One region of the Sphingomonas sp. 66-10 genome, then DNA from elsewhere that is predicted to be linked to it. Evidence: riboswitches for the same ligand, from Rfam matches in the RefSeq annotation. Region 1 holds a riboswitch; the other holds the start of a gene.
The links. Region 1 has a riboswitch for cobalamin ahead of BGN95_RS16195 (TonB-dependent receptor plug domain-containing protein). Riboswitches for the same ligand answer to the same signal wherever they lie in the genome.
Positions count from the first base shown of each region.

Region 2: it holds a riboswitch for cobalamin, as region 1 does, so the genes downstream of both, BGN95_RS15755 (TonB-dependent receptor plug domain-containing protein) here and BGN95_RS16195 (TonB-dependent receptor plug domain-containing protein) in region 1, are expected to answer to the same signal.

Region 1 covers NZ_MKRR01000133.1:486,481-493,952, reverse strand. Annotated here, with positions in the region: gene BGN95_RS16195 (TonB-dependent receptor plug domain-containing protein) at 1-1,611, opposite strand, end outside; cobalamin riboswitch at 1,808-2,009, opposite strand; gene BGN95_RS16190 (MAPEG family protein) at 2,199-2,639, opposite strand; gene BGN95_RS16185 (TonB-dependent receptor) at 3,063-5,225, shown strand; gene BGN95_RS16180 (PepSY-associated TM helix domain-containing protein) at 5,231-6,289, shown strand; partial or broken gene BGN95_RS16175 (cobyric acid synthase) at 6,276-7,472, opposite strand, start outside.
Region 2 covers NZ_MKRR01000133.1:385,719-393,190, reverse strand. Annotated here, with positions in the region: partial or broken gene BGN95_RS15760 (hypothetical protein) at 1-340, opposite strand, end outside; gene BGN95_RS15755 (TonB-dependent receptor plug domain-containing protein) at 373-2,352, opposite strand; cobalamin riboswitch at 2,458-2,648, opposite strand; gene BGN95_RS15750 (TonB-dependent receptor) at 2,696-4,948, opposite strand; gene BGN95_RS15745 (L,D-transpeptidase family protein) at 5,191-6,156, shown strand; gene BGN95_RS15740 (murein L,D-transpeptidase catalytic domain family protein) at 6,173-6,811, opposite strand; gene BGN95_RS15735 (DUF411 domain-containing protein) at 6,934-7,404, opposite strand; gene BGN95_RS15730 (DUF2231 domain-containing protein) at 7,423-7,472, opposite strand, start outside.

The DNA.
Region 1 (7,472 bases):
GTCGACGCGCCAGTCCTTCAGCTTGATATTGGCGTAGAGTTCGACGCCCTTCTGCGACGTGGCGGTGGCGCTGTTGGCGCTCGAGGTGACATATTGGCCGTTGGCGAAGACATAGACCGTCTGGATCTCGTCCTCGAAGCGATTGTCGAAATAGGTCGCGCCGATCTTGGCGTTGCCGCCGGCGAAAATCTGTTCGACCCCGGCTTCCCACCCCTTCGACCGTTCAGGCTGCAGGTTGGGGTTGCCGATATATTGGCCGGTGGAATAGCCGAACAATTCGGTCAGCGTCGGCGCCTTGATCCCCGTGCCGTAAGCGGCGTGGAGCCGGGTGCCAGTCGGCAGCAGATAGCTTGCGGTCGCGCGATAGGTCTCCGCGCCCTTGAAGCGCGAATATTGGTCGATCCGGGCGGAGGCGCCGAGCGACAGCCGCTGGTCGACGGTCAGCTCATATTCGGCGACGAAGCCGGTGGTGTCCGACCGGTTGGTGCCGGTGAAGGCATAGCCCGAGGGATCGATCACCCGCGCCTGTTCGCGCTCGAAATCGACCGCATAAGTGAAGCGGTTGCGGACATGTTCGCTGCCGAAGCGGACGGTGCTGTTGAACGCCGCGCGATAGCGCCGGCCGCGATCGCCATAGCTGTAGCCCGCGCTGGTATAGCCGTCGCGCGCGGCATCGGTGATCTGCCCCGACAGCATGTTGCTCCACGCGCCGTCGAACAGATTGAGCTCGGCGCTGACGAGGCCGTAATAGGTGTTGTTCTTGTAATAGCTCCCCGGGGTGTCGACGAGCGTGATCACCGGATAGCCCAGCACCACCGGCGAATTGGGCGCGATCGCCTGATCGTCGGTATCGGCGCGGGTGTAATTGTAACGCCCGACCGCGGTGAGCTTGAACACGGGCGAGGGGGTCCAGTTGGTCTTGAACGACACCCCGAGATTGTCGGCGCCGAGATCGCGCGATCCGCCGGGCGCCGCCGGATAGCCCTTGGTGGTGAGATAGGCGGCGGACACAGCGTAATCCACATTGTCCCCGGCGACCCCGCCGGCGCGCGCCGCGGCGGCGAAACTGCCTTGCGACCCGCCCTCGGCGCGCGCGGTGATGCCCGGCGCTTCGCGGCCGGTGAGCGTGGCGTAGCTGATCACCCCGCCGATCGCATCCGATCCGTAGAGCGCGCTCTGCTGGCCGCGCAGCACCTCGATCCGTGCATTCTCGTCGGCGACGAGCCCGGCGAAGTCGAACTCGCTGTAATAAGGATCGCTCGCCTTGATCCCGTCGACGAAGACGAGGACGTGGTTGCTCTCCGACCCGCGGATGCGCACCTGCGTCGTCCCGCCGATCGCCCCCGAGCGGCTGACCGCCACGCCCGGCGCGTCGCGCAGGATATCGGAAACCATCCGCGTCTGGCGCTGCGCGAGCGCGTCGCTGTCGAGCACGGTCACCGAGGAACCGATCAGATCGGTCGGGATCGCATCGCCCGAGCGCGAGGCGGTGACGACGACGTCGCCGGCGCGCGCTGCCGCGACTTCGGCGGAATCGGCGGGGGCAGGGGGCTGGTCGCTCAGCGCAAGCGCCGGGGTGGCGGCGACAAGCGCAAGCAGGGAAACAAACATTCTGGTCATCATTCATTCCACGTCGCGTCGGTTCGTTCGGCGTGGGCGGGGCTGTCCGGTCGGACGCGCGGCGCAGGCGGGCAGGGGCGAACGCGGGTGCCCCGGCCAGCTCGCGCCGCGTGCGGCCCCGGGCCGCGCGGCTGCGCGTCGCTCGACGGAAGAACCCCCGTGCCGCGGCCGACCCCTGGACCGAAGCATTGAGCGACCCGCGCCGGCAGGTCTCCTGGCTCGCGGGTCGTCGCTCGATCCACGCCTTCCCGGTCGCCCAGTGGCCGCGCGGGGCGACGCGCCCCGCGCTGGTGGATCTCGCTCGCCGCTCACAGTTGCAGGGGCAGCCGGGGTATCGAACCCCGTTCCCTTTGAATCCCCTTGCGGGGAACCGGCGCGATCTTCGCCCGCCGGGCAGGCCCGGCCGGCGTAGGCGCCCTTATCGCAAAGTCGGCGCCGCGCAAATCCTCAAGATTTGGGCGGCGCGCTCGCGAATTCCTGGCTGACGATCCGGCCCCAGATCGCCGTGGCATTGGGCTGTCGCGGTAGCGGAGGTCGCGAGCGTCTTGTGATGTGGCAACTCTGGCTGGGCCTGCCGATCAACCGATGCCCTGGTGACCGAAGCGGAAAAGACTGAGCGCGAATAGCAGCCACATCGTGATCAGCACGAAGTTGCTGGCGGCGAACGGCACCACGCGGTGCGTTACCCTGTTGTAGGTCAGATGGATAAAGCTGTGGAGGCTCCGCAATAAGACATAAGCCCAGGCCAGCGATACGAAGGCGATATCGACCCTGTGGGTCGCGTAGAGAGCGATCAGCAGGACGTGAAACAGCAGCGGCACTTCGAGCGTGTTCATATAGTTGCGATTGGGAAGCGCGACGTCGGTGGGGACCCGCGCGGATTCGCCGAACCTATAATCGTCGGGCGTGGTGTCGCCGCGAACCGCAGACCGGATTCGCTTGACCGGCATCATCGCCAGCGGGACGAAGGTGAGCAGCGCCATCACGATCATCGGCCAGAAGATAAGTTCCTGCGCCATACCCCTCCGCCGGTGTAACGCCCGGAGCCTATTGCGCTTTCTCGCAGGTGTCATCCGCGGGTTCGTGTAGGAGGCGCGTCGCAAAGAGCCTTTGCATATGCGGTTTCGCCTCTGCGTCACCCCGGCCTTATACCGGGGACCGCCGGGAGGCATCGGCTGGACAAGACGCTCTTGCCATAAGGCAGGAGGCGGAGTGGACCCGGCACCGGGCCGGGGTGACGAAGGATCATACCAAATGCGATTGCCGGGGAGCGGGCGGCGCTCCTCTGGAGTAGGCATAAGGCGCGGATTCCGCTCCGGTCCGCCACGCGGCGTGTAAATTCTCTTCTCGCCGCTCCGGCTCTACCGAATAATATTCTTGCGAGTGCGTTGCATTAGCCAGAAATGATTTCTAGGAACCTCCTCGCAACCCGGGGGGAATCTATGCACGCGAATTACCTGCTGCGTCTCGCGATCGGCGCGACGGCTCTTGCGGCGCCGGCCGTCCCGGCGTTCGCGGCGGATGACGACGCCGCAGGAAGCCAGCGTGCGTCCGGCAGCGATATCGTGGTCACCGCGGCGCGCAGTGCGCTCCCGCCCAGCGCCCTGCCGCTGACGATCGATGTCATCGACAAGAAGTCGCTCGACCAGCAGATCGCCATCTCGGGCTCGGTCACCGATGCGGTGGCGACGCTCACCCCCTCCTTCTCGCCGACCCGGCAGAAACTTTCGGGCGCGGGCGAAACCCTGCGCGGCCGCTCGCCCTTGTTCGCGATCAACGGCATCCCGCAATCCACCCCGCTGCGCGACGGGAGCCGCGACGGCTTCACCATCGACGGCTTCTTCGTCGATCGCGTCGAGCTCATCTACGGCTCGAACGCGCTCCAGGGGATCGGCGGCACCGGGGGCATCGTCAATCAGGTCACCGTCGGCGCGCCGACGACGGAAGGGATCGGCGGCCGGATGCTGCTGCAGGGATCGGCCGACAATGATTTCAGCGGCGACGGTCTCGGCGGCAAGGCCGCCGGGCTGATCCAGTACAAGACGGGCCGGTTCGACGCCACGCTGGGCGCGGCTTATGAGAAGCGCGGCACATTCTACGACGGCGCCGGCCGGCGGGTCGGCCTCAATCTGACACAGGGCGAAACGCAGGATTCGCGCACGCTCTCGTTGTTCGGCCGCTTCGGCTATGCGCTGGGCGATACCGCGCGGCTCGACCTGATCGTGAGCCACTTCCGCCTGCGCGGCGCGGGCCGATATGTCGCCGTCGCGGGCGATCGCCTCACCGGCGTGCCGACCAGCGCGGTGCGCGGCACCCCGCCGGGAGAGGCCGCGACCAGCCAGACCGACAGCGTCGCGCTCTCGCTGACCGATCCCCATCTGTGGGGCGGCAATTTCGTCAGCCAGATCTTCTGGAACCGGACCCGCGACACCTTCGGCGCCGAGATCAACCCGATCGCGACGTTTCAGGACGCGCAGCTCGCGCCGATCGGCACGTTGCTTGATCAATCGCAGAACCGTTCGCGCAAGATCGGCGCGAAGATCAGCTACGAACGCGCGATTCCCGGCTTCGAGGCGCTCACCGCGACGCTCGGCTTCGACGCGCTGTGGGACAAGACCGAACAGCGGCTCATCATGACCAACCGCGTCTGGGTGCCGCCGACCGACTTTCGCAGCTTCGCGCCGTTCGGCCAGCTCAATCTCGCCTTGTTCGACCGAAAACTCCGCCTCGCCGGCGGGGTGCGCTGGGAAAACGATCAGATCCGCATCGACGATTATACCACGCTCGCCAGCGCCGGCCGGACCTTCGTGTCGGGGGGCAAGCCGTCGTTTCAGGATGCGTTGTTCAACGGCGGGGTGATCGTCGAACCCAGCGCGGGATTCCGGCTCTATGCGAGCTATGCGGAGGGCTTCACCGTCCCCGATGTCGGCCGCATCACCCGCGCGATCAATCGTCCGGGCGTCGATCTCGACAATTATCTCGACATCAGCCCGATCGTTTCGAACAACCGCGAAATCGGCGTCGAGCTGAAGCGCGGGCCGCTCGACGCCAGCATCGCCTATTTCTGGTCGTCGAGCGACAAGGGGCAATTGCTGATCGCCAATCCCGGCGGGATCTTCGACGTCCAGCGGCTGCGCACCGAGATCCAGGGGCTGGAGATCAATCTCGGGGTGGCGCTGCCGATCGAGGGCGCGCGGGTCCAGGTCGGCTATGCGCATCTCAAGGGGCGCTACGACAGCGACAAGATGCCCGACGGGAAGGTCGATACCGATCTCGACGGCACCAACATCTCGCCCGATCGCCTCAATCTCGCCGCGAGCTATGACCGCGGGCGCGTTTCGGCGCGGGTGCAATCGCAATTCTATCTGTCGCGCACCTTCAAGGGGCCCAGCCGCGATCCGCGCAACGACTTCGGCGGGTATAATGTCACCGACGCCTCGATCCGATATGACACCGGCTATGGCGGGTTGAGCCTCAGCGTGCAGAATCTGTTCGACACTTTCTACATCGATTATTCGAGCGACACGCGATTGCCGACCGACAATTTGAGCTTCTTCGCCGGGCGCGGGCGCACCTTCACGCTCGGCTGGGATTATCGGTTCTGATGCCGATGCGCGCAATCGATCTGCTGCATCGCTGGACCGGCGGCATCATCGGGGTGGTGCTGGCGATCCTCGGGCTGACCGGCGCGATCTTGGTCCACCGGGACGCGTGGGTGATGCTGCCGCACGCCGGCGACGCGCTGGTCCGCGATCCCGGCGCGGTGACACGCGCGACCGAGCGGATGGTCGCTGCGAGCGGCGACATCGACAGCATCATCTATGCGAGCGACTCCTTCGGGTTGAACCAGCTCCGCCTGCGCAACGGCGCCGGCGCTTATGCCGATCAGGCGGGGGCGATCGTCACCCGTTGGGACAGCCAATGGGCGCGGCCCGAATTGTGGTTGTTCGACCTCCATCATCATCTCTTCGCGGGCGACGTCGGCGAGACGGTGATCGGCGTTGCGGGGCTGGCGGCCCTGGGGTTCGTCGTCACCGGGCTGATCCTGTGGTGGCGGACGCGGCGGACCTTCCGGCCGCGGCTGCTGCCGAAACGGCTGAGCCGCCCGGCGATCGTGATGCATCACCGCGATCTCGGGGTGATCGTCGCCCCGCTGCTCATCCTCTCGGCGTTGACCGGGGCGATGATGGTCTTCCGGCCGGTCGCGGGGGTCGTCCTCGCGCCGTTCGGCCCCCCCGCGCAATTGAGCAAGGCGCTTGCCGGGCCGAAGCTCGAGAGCGGCCCGCTGAATCCGCGGCTCGATTGGGGCACAGTCATCGGCGCCGCGCATCGCCGGTTCCCGGATGCCACGATCCGCATCCTCACGCTGCCGAAAAAGCCCGGCGCGCCGATCGCGATCCGCATGAAGCGCGCCGACGAATGGCTTCCCAACGGTCGCACGACGCTGTGGTTCGACGCCGCCGACGGGCATTTGCTTGCCGCGCGCGACGCGCTGGCGATGCCGGCCAACGCGCGGCTGTTCAACGCCGCTTATCCGCTACATGCGGCCAAGGTGGGCGGGCTGATGTGGCGTCTGGTGATGACCGCCGGCGGCCTCGCGCTGTTCCTCCTCGGCAGCCTCGCGGTGTGGAGTTTCTGGTTCAAGCGATCGCGAGCTAGACCGGTGTGATCGCATTCCTCGCAATGGCGAGGACCGCGTCGAGATCGACATGCGTCTCGAGCGTCGCGGCGATTTCGTCGAGTGCGGCATCGACATCGCCTGCGTGATCCGGCCCGCGCGCCGCGACGCCGACGCGCGCCAGCCACGCCGCGCGCTGCGCCGCGAGGCCGAGCAGCCCGTGGACATAGCTTCCCGCGACCAGCCCGTCGGTGCTCGTGGCCCCTTCGGGGCGGCCGTCCGCCAGCCGCCCGACCGGTCGCGCGGTGTCCGCGCCGCTCGTCCGGCCGAGGTGGATTTCATAACCGGCAAAGGGCGCGCCGAGCGCTTCGCCACGCACCTCGACCAGCGTCTTGTCGCCGCCCAGCACGGTCTCGACATCGAGCAGCCCGAGCCCGGCGACCGTTCCCGGCGGCCCCTCGATGCCGTGCGGATCGGCGATGCTGCGCCCGAGCATCTGATAGCCCCCGCATAGCCCGAGCACCGGCCGGCCGCGACGGTGGTGCGCCAGGATATCCACGTCCCACCCTTCGGCGCGCAGGAAGCCGAGATCGGCGATCGTCGCCTTCGATCCCGCGAGCACGATCAGCGCCGCATCGGGGATCGGCTGGCCGGGGGGGACCATGACCAGGTCCACCCCCGGTTCGAGCCGCAGCGGATCGAGATCGTCGAAATTGGCGATCCGCGGGGTGATCGGGCAGGCGACGACCACCCGCCCGGTGCCTGCCGCCGCCGGGCGTTCGAGCACCACCGCATCCTCGCTCGGCAGGCGCCGCGCCGGGGCCAGCCACGGCACGATGCCCAGCCCGCGCCAGCCGGTGTGCGCGGCGATCGTCGTCATCCCGGCCGCGAACAATGCGGGATCGCCGCGGAACTTGTTGATCAGGAAGCCCTGGATCATCGCCGCATCCTCGGCATCGATCACCGCATGCGTGCCGACCAGCGCCGCGATCACCCCGCCGCGATCGATGTCCCCCGCCAGGATCACCGGTACCCCGGCCGCGCGCGCAAAGCCCATGTTGGCGATGTCGCCGGCGCGCAAATTGGTCTCGGCGGGCGACCCCGCGCCCTCGACGACGACGATATCCGCGTCGGCGGCGAGGCGGCGATAGCTTTCCAGCACCTCGCCAAGCAGCCCTTCGCGCCCCTCCCGCCAGCGCGCCGCGCTGAGCGTGCCGCGCACCTGCCCGCGCAC
Region 2 (7,472 bases), 100 kb from region 1:
AGGCGACCGCGATGCGCAGCAGCACGCGGCCCGGCGCGACGCGATCGGCGGCGACGCGCGCACCGACGACCGCGGCGATCGCCGCCAGCCCCAGCGTCGCGCCCCATAGCAAGGTCGATGCGTCGCGCGGATAGCCGAGCAGGCAGAAACCGGTCGCCTGGCTCAATGCCCAGCTCGCGATCATCAGCACGATGCCGTCGCGCGCGCGCAACTGCGTCGCCGCCAGCGCGGCGAGCGCGGTGAACGGCGTCGCGCAGGCGAGCGCCAGGGTGGTGAGCGCGCTCGCCAGCGTCAGCAGCATGATCCACAGCGTGGAGACGCGCGCATCGGATCGGGTCATCGTCGTTGCTCCTTTCATGAACGGCGCACGCATCAGAAGCGCCCCCGGAAGCCGGCATAGATGCTGCGGCCGAGGGTGCCGTAGCGATAGACGGTCTCATATTTCTCGTCGAACACGTTTTCGCCGCGCACGAACAGCCGCAGCCCCGGGGTGACGGGCAGCTCGGCGCGCAGGTCGACCAACGTATAAGAAGCGAGCACGACATTGCTCGTCGCGCTGTCGAACGTATCGCCCGACCAGCGCACCGCCGCGCCGAACGACGGACCGCCTGGGAAGCTGTAATCGGCGCTGGCGTTCCACGCGTGGCGCGGGCGGCGCGGCAATTGCCGGCCGAACGTGGCGACGCCCGGCGAGCGATCCTCCGATGCGGTCCAGCTGTAATTGCCGTCGATCGTCAGCCGCTTGCCGAGCGCGACATGCCCGGCCGCCTCGATGCCGTTGGCGAAGGCGCGCGAGACGTTCTTGTAATAGCCGAAGCGGCGCTGGGTGGTGCTGCCGGGGACGAGGCACATCGAGTCGATCGCGCCGGTCGAGCAGCCGTTGTAGATGATGAGGTCGTTCGAGCGCCGCTCGAAATAGGTCGCGCCGAGCGCGACATGCCCGTCGAGGAAACGCTGTTCGACCCCCGCTTCCCATCCGTTCGCGCGTTCGGGGCGCAGCGCCTGGTTCCCATATTCGGAGAAGAGCTGGTAGAGCGTCGGCGCCTTGAAGCCTTCCGAATAGCTCGCGCGGAACACGGTGCCGGTGGGCAACGCCCAGGCGCCGCCGCCGGCGAACAGGGTCTTGCCGCCGTAGCGGCTGTGATCGTCGTTGCGCACCCCCGCGGTCAGCGTCAGCCCGGCGATCACCGCGGCGTTGAGCTGGCCGTAGAAGCTGGTGATCTCCGCCCGGCCGCGTGCGGGCGCGGGGATCGGCACCGACAGGCTGGCGGCGGGCGAGACGCTGCGGAAGCGGCTCACCTCATTCTCCGCGCCGAACACCGCGTCGACCCCGCGCGCGATCGCGAAACTGCCCTGATATTCGAGCCGTTCGTTGCGCCCTGCCGCGTCGAAGGTCAGCGTCCGCGCACGCGCCGGATTGTAGTTGTCGCGATCGGTGTTGGTGTAGCCATAAGCGAACCGGTTGCGGAACCGCCCGTCGAGCAGCGCGACATTGAGGCCGGCATAGCCGACGAATTCGCGGTTGAGCGTATATTCGGGGGTGTCGCCGCTGAATCCGTCGATCCCGGCGCGGCCGTTGGCATAATAGCCGCGCAGTTCGGCGCTGACGTTGGGCGTGATCGTCAGCACTGCACGCCCGGCGATCGAGCGGTTGGTATAGCCGTCGAGTTCCCGCCCGCCGAAATCGGGGGCGATCGCGGAGATGCCGCGGGTGGTGAAGGCCTGCCCGCCGACGCGCCATGCGAGCGGCCCGTCATTGCCGCCGATCGCCGCGCGCGCGCTGACGGTATCGCGGCTGCCCGCCTCGATATCGAAACTGCCCTCGAGCCGCTTTTCGGGCAGCGGGGTCACGACATTGACCACCCCGCCGATCGCCTGGCTGCCCCACAAGATCGACTGCGGCCCGCGCAGCACCTCGATCCGCCCGGCGTCGCCGGTCAGCAGATTGGCGAAATTATAGCCGCCGCCGGTCGCCGACGGATCGTTGAGCTTGACCCCGTCGATCACCACCACCGTCTGATCGCTCTCTGCACCGCGGATGCGCAGGCTGGTCGCGGTGCCATAACCGCCGTTGCGCGACATAGTGACCCCGGGGGTGCGCAGCAGCAGATCGGAAACCGACATGTCGCCGGCGCGGTCGATCGCATTCTTGTCGAGCACGGTGACCGACGCCGCGACGCGATCGATCGCGACGGGCGCGCGCATCGCGGTGACGACGACGGTGCCGTCGGCATCGGGCGTGGCGGCGGCGTCGGGCGCCGGCGCCGATACCGGCGGCTGGTTGGCGGATTGGGCGAAAAGGGGGCTGGGCGCGATCAGCGCGACGCCCGCGATTGGATAGAGAAGCTTCATAGTCTCCCACATGACGACATGCGCCGGCGCGCGATGCGCACCGGGGCTGGTTGCTTGTCGTCTCGCGGGTTTGACCCCCGTCCGTCCGGCGCACCCTGGCCGGTCGAAGGACGACCGCGACGGGCAGGTCTCCTGGCTTGCGGGTCAATGCCGCTCCGTGCCGCCTTCTCAGGATGTCGATCCCAATGGCATGTGGCACGGTGGCTCGCCGCTCACAGTTGCAGGGGCAGCCGGGGTTTCGAACCCCGTTCCCTTTCAATCCCCGGTCAAGGGGAACCTGTCGCGTGATCGGTCATAGGCAAATGCTGCGCCGCGTCAATCCACATCGCGGCGCCGTTTAGGCTCAGAATTTCCGGCTGATCTGCGCGATCACCTCGCGCGGGCGGCCGGGGCGGCCGGCGATCGCGGCGGTATAGCCCGCGGTGCCGGTGACATATTGCCGATCGGTGAGGTTGCTGCCCGATACGGTGAACTTCCACAATTTGTCCGCGCTGTTCCACCCGATCCGCGCGCCGAGCACGCCATAGCCGCGCTGCTGCTCGGGATAGCCGGTCACGCCGTTCACCCCGTCGTTGGCGGGGGTGAAATAGACCGTCGACTGGACATGCGCGTCGACCCCGACGAACGCCGATCCGGCATTGCCGAGATCCTGCGTATAGGTGCCGCCGAAGGTCGCCGACCAGCGCGGCGCGTTGTTGAGCCTTTTGCCCGCGGCGTCGAACGTGCCGAACGCGGTGACATAGGCCGCATCGTAACGCGCATAACGCGCGTCGAGATAGGCGACATTGCCGAACAGCTCGAGCCCGGCGACCGGGCGGCCCTGCAGTTCGAGCTCGACCCCCTTCACATGCGCGGTGCCGGCATTCTGCGTCCGCGCGCCGAACGAATTGCCGATGCGGACGCAATTCTCGACCTGCAGGTCGGCGTAATCATAATAGAAAGCGTCGAGGTTGACGCGCAGCCGGCGGTTGAACCAGTCGCTCTTGAGGCCGATTTCATACGACCACAATTTCTCCGGGCCATAGCCGGCGGCGGCGTCGACCGCGTTGTTCGCGCCATAATCGAACCCGCCGCTCTTGAACCCGCGCGTCGCCGACAGATAGACGAGCGCGTTGCTCGCCGGGCGGATGTTGATGCCGAATTTCGGGGTCAGCGCATGATCGCGGCGCACCGTGTCGACCGTGAACGGATCGGGGAGACCGGGCACGCCCGACAGCACCGGCGCGGCGCGGACGATCGCCGGGTTGGTCGAGGTCGAGGCGGTGAAATAATCGTCGAGCTGATAATGTTTGCGCTCGGCGGTGTAGCGCAGCCCGGCGACCAGCGAGACCATTTCATTGACGTGATATTCGACCTGCCCGAACACCGCCGCGGCGCGCGCGAAGAGCCGCGATTGCTGGACATGCGAAATCCCCGCGGCGAGGATCGGCACGACCTGCGGCTCGCGATCGACCTCCTGGAAATAATAAGCGCCGAGCACGTAATCGAGCGCGCGGCTCTTGCCGTTGAGCGTGAATTCCTGGCTGAACTGCTGCTGGCTGATCGGAGTGACGTAATCGGCGAGGATCGCCATCGAGCTCGCGTCGGCATCGGCGACGATCGAGCCGTCGATCCCGCGATAGCTGGTCAGCGAGCGCAGAGTGAGCCCCGGCGCGAGCTGGAACGAGGCATCGCTGGCGAAGCCGTAATTCTTCAGCACGGTGCGGTTGGGGTCGTTCATCGACACCTTGGAGAAATCGCCGAGGATCGAATCGTCGAGCGCATTGCCGTCCGGGCGCAGCAGCTTGATCGCGCCGCCGAGCGCGCCGGCCTGGCGCGAATAATCCGCGCGCAAGGTCCACGTATCGTGGCCGCCCAGCGGGATCAGCACCTGACCGCGCACGCCGAACGAGCGATTGTCCTCGACATCGCCGCCGGTCGAGACGTTCTTGCGATAGGCGTCGTGCCCCGAGACGTCGAACGCCAGGCTGGCGCGGACGCCGCTTTCGGTCAGCGGGCCGGAAACATAGCCCTGCACGCCATAGCGGTTGTACGTGCCGTAGAGTGCCTGGACCTGCCCCTCGAACGTGTCCGACGGGGTGCGCGAGATGATATTGACCGTGCCGCCGACCGAATTGCGGCCATAGAGCGTGCCCTGCGGCCCGCGCAGCACCTCGACCCGCTCGACGTCGAGGAATTCGTTGAAATAGCCCAGCGGGCGGGCGAGGTAGACGCCGTCTAGGTTGATCGTCGTGCTCGGGTCCGAGCCGATATAGACCGTGTTCGATCCGACCCCGCGGATGAACAATTGCGCATAGCCGTTGAGGTCCGACACCTGCAGGCTGGGGACATAGGCCTTGAGGTCCTGCGCATCACGGATGCCGCGATCGGCGATCTGCGCGCCGGTCACCGCATTGACTGCGATCGGGGTGGATTGCAGCGCGGTGGCGCCCATCCGCGTCGCGGTGACGACGACATCGCCGATCGCATTATTGTCGGCCGGGGCGGCCGGCACGGCTTCGGGCGCAGCGGCGGTTTGCGCCAGCGCGGGTTGCGCGAGCGCGGCGGCGGTGATGACGAACGCGAGACGCGATGTTCCGGCCAGACCCTGTTTCACGACTTTCCTCCCCGTAGAGCGATATGGCACGGGCGGCGGCTCGCGGCCCGCGTGGATTGCGCTGCCCCTAGCGCGATTCGTTGCTCGATCAAGCAAATATAACGCATTTGCCTATTTATACGTATCTATATCCACTTCATGCGTTGTTTATGCGCAACATGTGTCCGCACGCGCGGGCAATCGGCCGGAGCGGCGAAATTTCCGCGATTCAAACCGCCCTTCATCCGCGCTAAGGCGCCGGCATGTCGATGTTCGCTTTGCTCGCCGCCGCCGTGCTCGCGCCGCAGGTTTCCGCCCCCGAACCCGCCACGGTCACCGTCACCGGGCGCGCGACGCTCGACAATGCCTCGGTACTGCGATCGGCCAAGGCGCTCAAGGCGGGCGAATATATGTGGGCGCCGCAGACCGCGCCGGCGGGGCCGATCCTGATGGTCGTCAACCTCGAGACGCAGCGCGCGGTGGTCTATCGCAACGGCCTGCCGATCGCGATCACCACCGTCTCGTCGGGCAAGAAGGGGCATGAGACGCCGACCGGGATCTTCACCGTGCTCCAGAAGGAGAAGGATCACCGGTCCAACCTCTACAATAGCGCGCCGATGCCGTTCATGCAGCGGCTGACATGGGACGGGATCGCGCTTCATGCCGGCGCGCTGCCGGGGCATGCCGCGTCGCACGGCTGCATCCGCCTGCCGGCGAAATTCGCGCAGATGCTCTACGGCGCGACCCCGCTCGGGATGACGGTGGTGGTGACCAAGCGCGACGCATTGCCCGCGGTGGTCCCGGCGGGCGACGTAATCGCCGCGGCGGCGAAGAGCGGGGCAGGCGCGCCGGGTGCGCGCGATTTCTGGGATCCGGCGCGCGCGCCGACCGGGCCGGTGTCGATCGTCGTCAGCACCACCGATCGCGCCCTGTTCGTGATCCGCGGCGGGCGGATCATCGGCCGAGCCACCGTCGGGGTGAACCGGCAGATCAGCCACCCCTATCTCTACTCGCTCCAGTCCGCCGATTCCGCGGGGGCGCGGCGCTGGACGCGGATCGCCTTGCCCGGGCAGACGCTCGACGAGGATATGCAGCTCGGCGATGTCGACATGACCGCGGCGACCCGCGCCGCGATCGAAAGCGTGCTGGTGCCCGGCGCGACCGTCGTCGTCACCCCCGATGCGCTGACCGATGTCAGCAGCCTCAAGGATTTCGTGATCGGGAAGTAATCGCCGCGCTCGCCCGTCACACCTTCGCGGCGTAGATCATCCGGCCGGGACCGAGCCGTTCGAACACCTCGGCGAGTTCGCGCTCGCCGACCGCGAAACAGCCCTGACTGCGCCCGAGCATGCCGTGTGTGCGGATCATGTCGGCATTGGCATACCAGGCGCCGTGGATGACGAGCGCGCGGGCGAGCGCGTTGCTGTTGGTGGGATCGAGACCGATCAAACGCTGCGACCGGCCGTGCTTGCCGATATAATAATCGGCGGCTAGGAAGGCGCCTTCGGACGAGGCGTTCGAGCCGTTGGCGTTGGAGAAGCGGTGGAGGAAGCCGGTATGCGCGGGATCCGATCCGCTGCCGTGCGCGACCAGCTTGGCAATGCTCGCGCCGCTCGCCAGATCGACGAAATGGAACCGCGGCTCGGCCGATGCGGCGTCGAAATCAACGATCGCCATCCGATCGCGCTGCACGCGCGCGCCGTGGCGTTGCAAGGCGGCGAGCGCGCGGCGCATCAGCTCGGGCCGCACGACGCGCGGCGAGGTGCGTGGCGCGGCCGGCAGCGCCGCGCTTGCATGTGTAGGCAGAATGGCAGCGGCGGCGACCAGGCCGCCTGCGCCCAGCAAACCACGACGCGTCAGCGCCGCACGGTCGGTAACATTCATCGGTCGGTCAAAATCCCCATACCCGCTACCGCCTTTATAGCGACGGCGCGTGGCGATTTCACCACCAGGTCATTCAATCTGGCCCGTTTATTGCTTTATTTATCGCGCGGAGACCGCCGCGGTCACCGGTTATGGCTGCTGAACACCCGCCGCCCGCCCGGCCCGAAAGCGATCACCTGATAGGGCTCTTTCTCCCCGCCGGCTTCCATCCCCGGCGAGCCCAGCGGCATGCCGGGAACCGCGAGGCCGGTGACGCCCTTGGGCCTCGTCGCGAGCAGCCGCGCGATGTCGGCGGCAGGGACATGGCCTTCGATGACATAGCCGCCCGCGATCAGCGTGTGGCACGAGCGCAGCGCCGCCGGCACGCCGCGCTGGTCCGCGAAGGCGGCGACGTCGCGCGTCTCGACCACCGTGATCTGCGCCTTGAGCGCGGACCGCATGTGCTCCGCCCATTTCTTGCAGCAGCCGCATCCGGGATCGCGGTACATCGTATAGGTCGTCGCCTGCGCCACGCCCGAGCAGGCGGCAAGCAATGTCAGCGCGGCGCCGGCCAGCCTGAGGCGCGCGGATTTTCCGGCATTGAATGAATGCATGTGGGTGCCCTTCTTCCGTTACAGGCCGAGGTGGTTGGGGCCGTAGACCATCTCCGCTCCGAGATAGC